DNA from 2 places in the uncultured Pseudoramibacter sp. genome. Region 2 is predicted to be linked to the other one. Evidence: predicted binding sites of a transcription regulator. Region 2 holds the regulator's gene; the other holds the start of a gene.
The links. The regulator Rex, encoded in region 2, represses fermentation and respiration genes when NADH is low (regulators of the CRP and FNR family bind a similar motif). The targets are predictions, from matches to a motif close to ATTGTTAANNNNTTAACAAT.

Region 1: QZX60_RS00920 (acetyl-CoA C-acetyltransferase) is a predicted target of Rex. The motif match lies at 3,872-3,891, and genes of this name have one in related genera.

The regions. Positions count from the first base shown of each region.
Region 1 is NZ_CAIFFF010000001.1:189,369-195,368, reverse strand. It holds gene QZX60_RS00935 (tyramine oxidase subunit B) at 1-642, opposite strand, end outside; gene QZX60_RS00930 (3-hydroxyacyl-CoA dehydrogenase family protein) at 868-1,713, opposite strand; gene QZX60_RS00925 (enoyl-CoA hydratase-related protein) at 1,797-2,573, opposite strand; gene QZX60_RS00920 (acetyl-CoA C-acetyltransferase) at 2,613-3,797, opposite strand; gene accB (acetyl-CoA carboxylase biotin carboxyl carrier protein) at 4,252-4,731, shown strand; gene accC (acetyl-CoA carboxylase biotin carboxylase subunit) at 4,736-6,000, shown strand, end outside.
Region 2 is NZ_CAIFFF010000002.1:56,386-62,385, forward strand. It holds gene QZX60_RS01515 (small multi-drug export protein) at 1-398, opposite strand, end outside; gene QZX60_RS01520 (ATP-binding protein) at 522-1,247, shown strand; gene QZX60_RS01525 (Uma2 family endonuclease) at 1,285-1,833, opposite strand; gene QZX60_RS01530 (GTP pyrophosphokinase family protein) at 1,851-2,690, opposite strand; gene QZX60_RS01535 (TIGR01212 family radical SAM protein) at 2,718-3,686, opposite strand; gene QZX60_RS01540 (hypothetical protein) at 3,788-4,198, opposite strand; gene QZX60_RS01545 (redox-sensing transcriptional repressor Rex) at 4,281-4,949, opposite strand; tRNA gene QZX60_RS01550 (tRNA-Leu) at 5,055-5,138, opposite strand; gene QZX60_RS01555 (hypothetical protein) at 5,281-5,556, opposite strand; gene QZX60_RS01560 (recombinase family protein) at 5,804-6,000, opposite strand, start outside.

The DNA.
Region 1 (6,000 bases), on a different contig from region 2:
CTTGACCTGCGGCGCGTGTTCTTTCACGAAATCGACGAAAGCGTGGGCGGTTTTAGACTGCGGCGTGCTGCCCTTAATCAGGACGGTGTCGATGTTTTTCATCTGCGACATGACCGCCAGGAAGTTGGCCTTGCCGATGACCCCAGGTCCGAGAATCGACAGCACCTTGGAATCCGGACGGGCCAGCTTTCTGACCGCGAGTCCCGGCATGGCGCCGGTGCGCATCGCGCTGAGCAGGTTGGCTGACATGTACGCGAGGGGCATCCCGGTTTCGACATCGTTGAGCATAAACATAAGGATGGAACGGGGCAGCCCGCGGCTGCGGTTGCGGCCGTTGGAGCCGTACCATTTCACCCCGGCTTTGTGAAAACGTCCGCCTAAATACGCGGGCATCGCGATGAATCGACGGTCCGCCGAATCGTTAAGCGGAAATCCCGGAATCGGCGATTCTTTCGGGAAAAACAACATCAATCCGTGAGCATCGTGATTGGGGCCGCCCATCAGGCAGTCACCATCTGACAGCAATCCCATGGTTTCTTCCATCACATCGACACAGTGTCCGGCATCCAGAACACCAGCTTCGATCATTTGATCCTCATCTAAATATAAGATATCCGCTTCACGGTTCTTCTTTTCGTCCATCCTTATCTGTCCTCCTTCACAAATAAAAAGAGGTACTGCCGCACCCACACTGTGCGGATCAGTACTTCTTTGTACGACGTGTTATTTTTGTTGTTAACCTCATGTTAAACGCTAGCACGATACAAAGGTCAAGGGGTCCCGTTAAATTTTTTTGATTTTTTCTAGATTCTGCACAAAAAAAATCCATCCGCAATAATATTGCGAATGGATTATTTTTAAACTCGATTATTTTGTGTAATCGTAGAAGCCGTGGCCAGTCTTGATGCCGAGTGCGCCGCCGCGAACCATCTTTCTCAGAAGTGGTGCTGGAGCGTATTTGTCGGAACCCGTTTCAGCCTGGAGAACTTCCATAACAGCCAGAACGATGTCCAAACCAACCAAATCGCCGAGAGCCAGAGGTCCCATCGGGTGGTTTGCGCCGAGTTTCATAGCGGTATCAATATCTTCAGCTGAAGCAGTGCCTGCAGCGTAGATTTCGATTGCTTCGTTGATCATCGGAACGAGGATTCTGTTGACGACGAAGCCAGCAGCTTCCTTAACCTGTACAGGAGTTTTGCCGATCGCAACAGCGATGTCTTTGATCTTCTGAACAGTTTCTTCAGATGTATTGTAGCCAGCGATGACTTCGATGAGCTTCATAACCGGTGCTGGGTTGAAGAAGTGCATACCGATGACGTCACGGTTCACACCCTGAGCGATTTCAGTGATGGAAAGTGAAGATGTGTTGGATGCGAAGATGCATTCCGGTTTGCAGATCTTGTCGAGGTTCTGGAACATTTCATGTTTGAGTTCCATCTTTTCGAGGATTGCTTCGACGATCAGGTCGCAATCGCCAACAGTGTCTTTTTCAACCAAACCTGTTGTGATTTTGCCTAAGATTGCGTCTTTCTTCGCTTCATCCATTCTGCCCTTGGATACGCTTCTTGCTAAATTCTTTTCGATTTTAGCTTTGCCGCCATCTGCAAATTCCTGTTTGATATCGCAGAGAACAACTTCATAACCATCTGTCTGAGCAAATGCCTGAGCAATGCCAGATCCCATTGTACCAGCGCCAATTACGCCAACTTTCATATTATTACCTCTCAAATATTTAAATCAATACACAAACACCGAGGGAAGATGGTCATCCTCCCTCGAAAATCGTTGAAAATTAATTATTTGTTCTGGAACGGTTCGTGTTTCCGTTTTTCCATGAATGCTTTCATGCCTTCCTTCTGGTCGGCTGTTTCGAAGCAGTCAGAGAAATGTTTCACTTCAACCTGAATCGCGTCATCCATCGGCACGTCGATGCCTTCGTTCATCGCAGCCTTTGCAGCGCGGACTGCAATCGGTGCCTGAACCGCAATGCGGTTAGCGAGCTTTTCAGCTGCCGGCATCAATTCATCCTGCGGATAAACAGCATTGACAAGACCCCATTTCAAAGCTTCTTCGGCTTTGATGTTGATGCTGGCGTAGATCATTTCCTTCGCCTTGCCAACAGGGATTCTTCTCATCAATCTCTGGGTGCCGCCGAAACCTGGTGTGATGCCCAGGCCGACTTCTGGCTGACCAAATACAGCGTTGTCAGCAGCGATGCGGATGTCGCAGGCCATTGACAGTTCGCAGCCGCCGCCCAGTGCAAAACCGTTGACCGCTGCGATTACAGGAATCGGCAGGGTTTCGATTTTTCTGAATACACGGTTGCCGTGTTCGCAGAATTCTTTGCCTTCTGCTTTGGTGTCTTCAGCCATTTCACCGATATCAGCACCGGCAACAAATGATTTTTTGCCGGCACCGGTGATGATTAAGCAACGGATCGTGTCGTAATCAACCGCATCAATCACTTCTTCGAGGTCGTTCAGGACCTGAGTGTTTAAAGCGTTGAGTGCTTTTTCACGGTTGATCGTGACGATTCCGATTAAATCTTTAGCTTCGTATGTAACAAAACTCATATTGCCACTCGACTTTCGTAAGTAGTTTCTAAAGCGAGCTTACTGCAGGTTTTCCCAAGCAGAAGCAACACCCATACCACCGCCGACGCAGAGTGATGCGAGACCTTTCTTAGATCCTCTCTTCGCCATTTCGTACATCAGGGAAACAACGATTCTTGCACCGGAGCAGCCTACCGGGTGGCCAAGAGCGATACCGGAGCCGTTGACGTTGCATTTATCCATGTCGATGTGCAGGTCGCGGATGCAAGCGATAGCCTGAGCAGAGAATGCTTCGTTGAGTTCGATCAGATCGAAATCATCGATGGTTAAGCCTGTGCGGTCGAACAGTTTACGGCAAGCGTGGATCGGACCTAAGCCCATGACTTCTGGTTCGCAGCCAGCTGATGTACCGTTGATCCATCTCATTAACGGTTTGCAGCCGAGTTCTTTAGCTTTTTCAGCAGACATCATAACGAGAGCAGCAGCCCCATCGTTGATACCGGAAGCGTTAGCAGCAGTGATGACGCCGTCTTTCTTGAATGCCGGACGCAGTTTGCTGATGCTTTCCATTGTAACGCCTTTACGCGGATGTTCGTCTGTATCGAAAACAAATTCTTTCTTGCGCTGTTTTACAGTGATTGGCACGATTTCATCTTTGAAGCGGCCAGATTCGATAGCTGCGTTAGCTCTTTCTTGAGACATAACAGCGATCTTGTCGCATTCTTCACGAGTGATGCCGTATCTTTCAGCGATGTTTTCAGCGGTAACGCCCATGTGATAGTGATTGAAGGTATCTTCCAGACCATCAGAGATCATCGTATCGAGGAATTCGCCAGCGCCCATTCTGTAACCATAACGGCCGCCTGGAACGACGTACGGAGCTCTTGTCATGTTTTCCATACCACCAACGACAACGACATCTGCGTCGCCAGCTGTGATCATGTCAGCACCGAGGTTGATGCACTTCATACCAGAACCGCAGAGGTTGTTTAATGTTAAAGCTGGTTTTTCAACAGGAATGCCTGCGTAAACAGCAGCCTGACGAGCAACTGACTGGCCCTGTGCAGCCTGAAGGACACAGCCCATTAAAACTTCGTCAACGTCATCTGGCTTGATGCCTGCACGGTTGACCGCTTCTTTGATAACTGTTGAACCCAACTGGACAACAGGTACATCTTTCAAAGAACCTCCCATTGAACCGATAGCCGTACGGCAACCGCTGACAACTACAATTTCCTTAGCCATAAATTTCCCTCCATAAATTAATTTACAAAACTAAAATGTGAGTGTTCACATTGTTATGGTGACCCTAGCGGGTCTCTGTTAAAACTATAACAATCATATCATACTTTATGAATTTGTCAATAAGATTTCATTATTTTGCAAATTATTACTCTTTTTATTTTACCGTTTTTAAGAAAGATTCAATTCAAATAAAAGGGTTGCAGTCTTTCTACATATTATATAAAAATTTTCGGCCTTCTGCATCAAGTTCAATTTAAATTTTCTAAAAATTAAAAATTTTCTTTGATATGCGCTTATCTTATTTTTTTCTGCGCATGATCTGTATTTCATGCTATAATGTTGACGAATATCTAAAAATTTTTAAGCAATCCAGGTGGAAAGCAAATTTTCATCTTTTATTTACAAATCAATTCTGGAATCAATTCTTATTGAAAAGATTTTACACGGAGGCAGTATGGAGTTTAACGAAATTCTCGAATTAATCGATCGTTTTGATCAAAGCGACGCCGTTTCATTAAAATGGACCCACGAGGGCGACGCGCTCGTTCTGAAAAAAGCCGGCGCTTATCCGGCAAAAGCGGTGGCAGCCGCCGCTGCACCAGCCGTTGTGCCGGCCGCTGCGCCCGCTGCACCGGCGCCAGCGCCTGCAGTCGATGCACCGGAAACAAGGGACACACCGGAAGCTGAAAGCGCCGGCGACACGATCAACGCGCCGTTGGTCGGCACCTTCTATCAAGCGCCGTCACCAGATGACCCGCCTTACGTCAAGTCCGGCGACACCGTACATCAGGGTGACACGGTCGGCCTCATCGAAGCGATGAAAATGATGAGCGAAATCCCGGCGCCCTTTGACTGCGAAATTCTCGAAGTGCTCAAAGAAAACGCCACGATGGCCGAATTCGACGAACCGCTGATGCGCGTCAGAAAGCTGTAAAGCCATGTTCCGTCGAATACTCATTGCCAACCGCGGCGAAATCGCGGTCCGCGTGATCCGCGCCTGCACTGAAATGGGCATCGAATCCGTGGCCGTCTATTCCACTGCCGACAAAGACTCGCTTCACGTGCAGCTGGCCACCCGCGCGGTCTGTATCGGTCCGCCGCCAGCTAAGGACAGCTACCTCAACGAAAACGCGATCCTTCAGGTCGCCAAATCGACCCGGTGCGAAGCCATCCACCCCGGATATGGCTTTTTGTCTGAAAATGCCGACTTCGCCGACCGCTGTGCCGAAGAGGGCCTCGTCTTTATCGGGCCCTCCGGTGACGCCATCAGAAAAATGGGCGACAAGGCCGCGGCCCGCGAGCTGATGCAGGCAAACGGCGTCCCAGTCGTGCCCGGCAGCGACGGCAGCGTATCCCTCGAAGAAGGGCAGAAGATCGCTGACGAAATTGGCTACCCGGTTCTGATCAAGGCCGCAGCCGGCGGCGGCGGACGCGGCATGCGCAACGTCGACCGTCCCGAGGATTTCGCCGCAAAATTTGCAGAAGCCCAGTCCGAAACCGTCGCCAATTTCGGTGACGACCACATGTACGTCGAAAAGTTAATTCAAAATCCCCACCACATCGAATTCCAGGTGATGGCCGATACCAAGGGCCACGTCGTGCACTTCGGCGAACGGGAATGCTCTATCCAGCGCAAACACCAGAAACTCATCGAAGAGAGCCCGTCCCATCTGCTGACGCCGGAGGTGCGCGAGGAAATGGGCGCAGCCGCGGTGAAGGCAGCCAAGGCCGCCAATTACGCGGGCGCCGGCACCATCGAATTCGTGATGGACGACGATCTGCACTATTACTTCATCGAAATGAACACCCGGATCCAGGTGGAACACCCGGTGACCGAACAGGTGTGCGGCGTCGACCTCGTCCGCGAACAGATCCGCGTCGCCGCCGGTCTGCCGCTGTCCTACGAACAGAAGGACATCCACCAAAAAGGCTGGGCCATCGAATGCCGCATCAACGCGGAGGACCCGATGAACGATTTCCGTCCTTCTCCAGGCAAAACGAATTTCGTCCACTTCCCCGGCGGGCCAGGCTGCCGCATCGACTCCCTGCTCTACAACGGCTACACGATGAACCCGTTTTACGACAGCCTCGTCGTGAAAATCATCGCGTCCGGCAATTCTAGACTTGAAGCGATCCAGCGGATGCGCCGCATGCTCGAGGAACTGGTCATCGACGGCTACCCGACGACCGCAGAGCTGTGCTA
Region 2 (6,000 bases):
AAATCCATTTCAATAAGCGAGGCAGCCAGACAGCCCGTCCAAACCCCTGTCCCTGGCAGAGGAATGGCAATGAAAATCATCAGCCCCCAGAACTTATATTTGGTAATGCTTTTCGATTTGTTGATGCCACGAGTATGCAGCCATTCTGCGAAACGTCCCAAAGCGCCCTTTTTCCCTCTCATCCATTTTAAAAACGCCGGTAAAAATTTTAAAATAATCGGCGCTGGAACGATCGAGCCTGCCCATGCAAGCAAAAAGGTCTGCAGATAAGGCATGCGCATCAACAATGCGCCCACTGGAATCGCCCCTCTGAGTTCAACGATCGGAACCATTGAAATAATAAAAACTTCAAGCCAATTCGGAAGAAACGAAAAAAATTGTATAATTGAATGTGCCAAATCAATGCTCCTTTTTGTATTGTTTCCTCATTCGTGTTAAAATGACAAATGCTATGACATATATTTTACACCAAAAAGGATAAATTACAATTGATAGTTTACTATTTAAAGGATCGTTAATCTATGAAAAAAATATTAGGACCAATGCGCCGTGCTATTCAACAATTCCATATGATCGAAAACGGTGACCGCATCGCGGTAGGGTTGTCTGGTGGAAAAGACAGCATTGCTTTGTTGGCAGCACTAGCGCGATATCAAAAATTTGCACCTGTACAATTTGATCTTGAGGCTGTGACCATTGACGCTGGTCTTGAGGGAATGGATTTTTCTCCGCTCATCACCTACTGCCACGACATTCATGTCCCATATACAATATTAAAGACGTCGATTGCAACTGTTGTTTTTGACATTCGCAATGAATCGAATCCATGCTCTTTATGCGCGAGAATGCGCCGCGGCGCATTGCACAATCTGTGCCGCAGGCTCAACTGTAATAAATTAGCGCTGGGGCATCATGCAGATGACGCCGTTGAAACTTTTTTCCTAAGCCTTTTTTTCGAAGGCCGCATCAATACTTGTCAGCCCGTCACTTTTTTGGACCGAAAACAGATCACCCTCATCCGTCCTTTGATTTTTGTCAATGAAAAAGATATTATCTACGATTCAGAGTGCCAAACATTGCCAATCATTGGATCAACCTGTCCCGCAGACGGATTTACAAAGCGCGAAGATGTCAAAAACTTTATCGCCAAAATGTGTGCCGAGATTCCGGATTTAAATAAAAAAGTTTTATCTGCCATTCAAAATCCGCACCCTTTTATTCCATGGGTAAAGAATTCAAAAAAATAGAAGCATTCTAGCGCGTAGAATGCTTCTTCTATATCCCTTATTGTGCCTTAAAAATACTCGAAAACGAAATAAACAGGTCCCGATAAATCGAAACTTTAATTCTTTGAGGAGAATTGTAAATCTTAGGAATAAAAGCGTTTTTCTTAAAATTATATTCCAAGATTACCTGTTTTTGAGGATCAATGATCCAGTATTCCTTTACGCCTGCTTCAGCATAGATCCCCGTTTTCATCAAATAGATCATTTCTTCTTCTTCTGGAGTCACAATTTCAATCACCCAATCTGGGAATGAGCTGCCATTGACAGTGACCGAAAGTGAAGGGCGCAGCTGCGTATTGTGCATCTGCCCCACCATCAAAACCTCATAAGAATCCGACAGCTGGTCGAGTGGGCGATGACTGAGATGATACTGCTTCAAAATTGAAGACAAATATTTGATGATCGCCTTTGCGGAAGGGTCTGTCGTATTTTTAGCGTATTCTTCACCATTAATAATTTCTCCCTGAGGGGTAAAGATCGGTTCCTCCTGCGCATTTTGTTCTGTCATAACCGCGTCTGCAGCAATAGAATCGTGATTGTTATCCATTTTTATCTTTTACTCCTTTATTTCATCTCTTTAATGTGCCCAACTTCTGATTCAATTTCACGTTTTAATAAAATAAGCTGAATCAAATCTTCCTGAACTGATATGCGGTTGAATTCCGAATTGTATTCATCAGCCAGCTCTGGCCTCTGAAGACGGCGCAGTGTTTCAATATTTTCAACAATATCGTTCACGGTGCTCGACTTCATTCTAAACAATTTCTGGGCTGACAAAATTTCATCTCGAATCGTCGACATTTCCGTATCCAACGACTGGACTGTATTCGCTGTTTTCGTCAAGCGTTTTTTAATCACTTCCGGTAGTTTAGCTTTATACTTGTAATTGAGCGAATGCTCGACAACCGCCCAAAAATTCATGGCGAGAGTTCGAATTTGAATTTCTACAAAAATTTCTCGATACCCTACACTGCTAAAAACCGGATATTTTACAATAATATGATAACTTTGATACCCGCTTTCCTTTGGCTTTCCTGCTCCGCTGTGAAAGGCCGAACGGTCCTCTCCTTGAAGATAATTCTTCACTTGATAGATCGTTAAATCCTTATTATTGCGCGAATAAATCATATCTGCCACTTCGTAAATATCTTCAACAAATTGACAGATAATACGAATGCCTGCAATATCGCGGATTTTTTCCTCTACATCGTCGACTCGGTAATGGTATTTATTAATTTTTTCCAAAATACTTGACAGCGATTTAACGCGCCCTGTAACAGATTCAATCGGTGAAGTTTCTCCCAGTTGTGCGCGTTGATCCTTTAAATGATTGAACTTAAGCAGCAATTCATCAACTGCCTGCTGATAAGGAATTAATATGCGTTGCCAATCCTTCGCTTTCATCTCTCTCCTCTTCTCTCCTATTATAACTTACAAAACAATTTTTCCAATAAGTTTCTGTCGATTTTTTCGATAAACGCAGCCTTGCGTCAAATGCTGGTCACGCATTCGATCGATTAACATTTCTCTGATTTTCCACCAGCTGATATGCCAGTTTGTCTGGATTGAATCCTGCTCAGGGATGCGCCCAATAACGCGTTGCAGGGCAATATCCGGCGCTAAATGCGTTAAAAATAGGACGACGCGATCGATATAATCGTCAACACTTAATAGCTGTACTTGATTTTTTTGGTACATCTGAGCCAATTTCGTTCCTCGTTCCACGTAAAGCGCGTGGCACTTAACGAAATCTGTTCTTAATACCGAAATCAATTCAGCTCCCTCGACAGCATCCACTTCGTCGTCCCAAGGTAAATCCAAAATCATATGGGTGCAAAGTTGTAAATGATGCGCCTTGATCCTTAAAGCCGCATCGACATAATCGGAAAGTGAATGCTGCCGATTGAGAATACGCAGTGTTTTCGCATTGATTGTTTGAAGCCCAAGTTCGATACAGATATCAATATGATTATCTTCGCTAATTCGGTTTAAATAATCCAATTGCTGATCACTGATACAATCCGGTCTGGTTGAAATGGCGATGCCTGCAATTTGTTCCCCCAAACAAGCTTCAATATGAGACTTGAATGTTTCAAAATCGACATAAGTATTTGAAAAATCCTGCAGAAACGGGATGAATAAATTGGCGTGATATCGCTTGCTAATATAAGCTTCATTCCTTTTGATTTGATTTTGAATGGAGATCGATGCTGAAAGCGTTTCATTCCCGGCCCCTTTTTCTCCGCAGAAGATACATCCGCCATAAGATAACGTACCGTCTCGGTTTGGGCAGGTCCCCCCTGTATTGACAGGTATTTTATAAACCTTCTGCCCATAGCGTTTTTTTAACCATGACGCATAGGTTAAATACGGCAAATTCGTTTGATATGGATCCTTCATGTAAATCTTTCTAAATATCTCCACAAACAGATAACGCCGAATGTATGAGATTCACACAATCGGCGTCTTGAATAATCCCGTTAATAGACAAAAAAGCGAATTTATTTATAATTTTTTATGCATTCCGGAATTTCGTTTTCGTCACAGCTCAGGCTCAGCACGAATTTCACATCCTGCTTTTTCTGAATAACATCTAAACGTTTCAATAGACCTTCAACATCTTCCGGTCCATCTGCATCCAGAATTCTTAATAAATTATCGATATAGACTGTATCAACATCGTAATTGCTGCCTAAAACGCCACAGATAAAACCGAACAATTCATCTTCTCCTTTAATGCCAAAGTCGTCACTATTGATGAAACGAATTTTCGTATCAACTGTTACGCGATATTTATCTCTGTCATTTATAAAAAGAATTTGACCTTTGGAAGTTTCAAGTTCTGCATTCGCCATGTCGATCATTTTTTTCGTCTTGCCGCTTCCCTTTGCTCCATATACAAATTCAATCATTTAAGACACCTACTTTCTACGTTGTTATTTTTATTATAACGGTGAAAACGATATTATTCAATGCTTTTTTTTGCCTTTTTCCTTATTGCTTACGGCTCAGCATATATGTTAATGTATATAAACTGTCCGAAATATTGACATCCTCAATCATGACATCGTCGGGCAGTGTCAAATCGATCGGAACAAAATTCATAATGCCTTTTATGCCTGTCCTCACAACTTGATTGGCCACACTTTGTCCAATGGCTCTCGGTACACATAATATCGCAATATTAATCATATTTTCCTTAACGTATTCATCAAGATAATCCATATGGAAAATCGGAACGCCGTCATGGGTCTGACCTACCTTCTCAGAATCAATGTCAAACATGGCACGTATCCATATCCCTTCATTCCTAAAGCCTTCATAATGAGAAATTGCGTGGCCAAGATTACCCGCACCAATAATAACACAGCGATAAGGTCGATTTAGCCCCAATAAATCGTGGATTACATCCTTCAGTTCCTGAACTCGATAGCCGTATCCTTGCTGCCCGTAGGCACCAAAAGAATTCAGATCTTGCCTAATCTGAGAGGCTGTCAGGCCCATCATTTTCGACAATTCCATCGATGAAATCTTCTGAAATCCCCTTTCATTCAAGTCGGTCAAAAATCGATAATATTTGGGCAATCTCCTGATGACACTCATCGATACTTTTTTTGAATTTTTTCGCATACGCGCTCCATTTATCTCTAAATATGCAATCATTTAATTTGATTGTTATAATTATAACAAAAGAACCTTTATAAATCAATTAGGCATAAAAAAACTACTTAAGACATCTTAGAGAGACTTAAGCAGTTCAATTCAAAATGGTGCGGATGAAAGGATTCGAACCTTCATACACGAGGTACCAGATCCTAAATCTGGCGCGTCTGCCAATTCCGCCACATCCGCAGGCAACACAAGATATTATATGATTATCTGTGATATGAACAAATATTTACTATATACGCATAAGATATTTTAATTCTACACGTCAGATCACCATAAAATAACAAGCTTTAATTATCTTATTATATTATGGTCAAGACGTCAATTAGAAATTTAAGAAAACATTATTTTTAATATCTATATTAATGCTCTTTTGGTATAAATCCACGTCTTGAAATGGTACACAGTAGTTCAAGAACATATCAAAAGCATAATTAAATAGCTCTGTATTATAGTAACGTTTTAAAATTGTTTCTCCTATTATTTCTCTTTGGGAACACGTCAGATCACCGTCATTGTACAAAACATCTAGCGTGTAAAAGATATTTTTTATATTGCTTTTTTCAGTTTCCAGAACATGATTATTATTTACTTTTAACATTTTTTACTCCTATCATAAATAAATCACTAGTAACCATAACTAAATAGTATCTAAATACTTAGTTTTATAGACAAAATAACACTAAAATGGTACTTTATTGTATTAAATCATTCATATATCACCTCCTGTTAATTAATAAATCTATCTAAATAGGATAATACAAGCATTGTTTTGTTAATAAATTCTGTTTGGTATTCTGTTATGAAGGCTTATTAATACCTCTATTATTAAATACCAAAGGGAAATATTATTGTTTGTATTCTTTTACCCGTCTGTAAAATGTTGACTTTGATATATTAAGCTTTTTTGTAGCTTCTACGCCTGTTATTTCTCCTGCCTTCCATTGTTTATATACAGTCTGGAACAGTTCTTTATTAATGTCTATTGGTTTACGTCCTTTATATTTTCCTTGTTCTTTGGCTATTGCAATACCTTCTTTTTGTC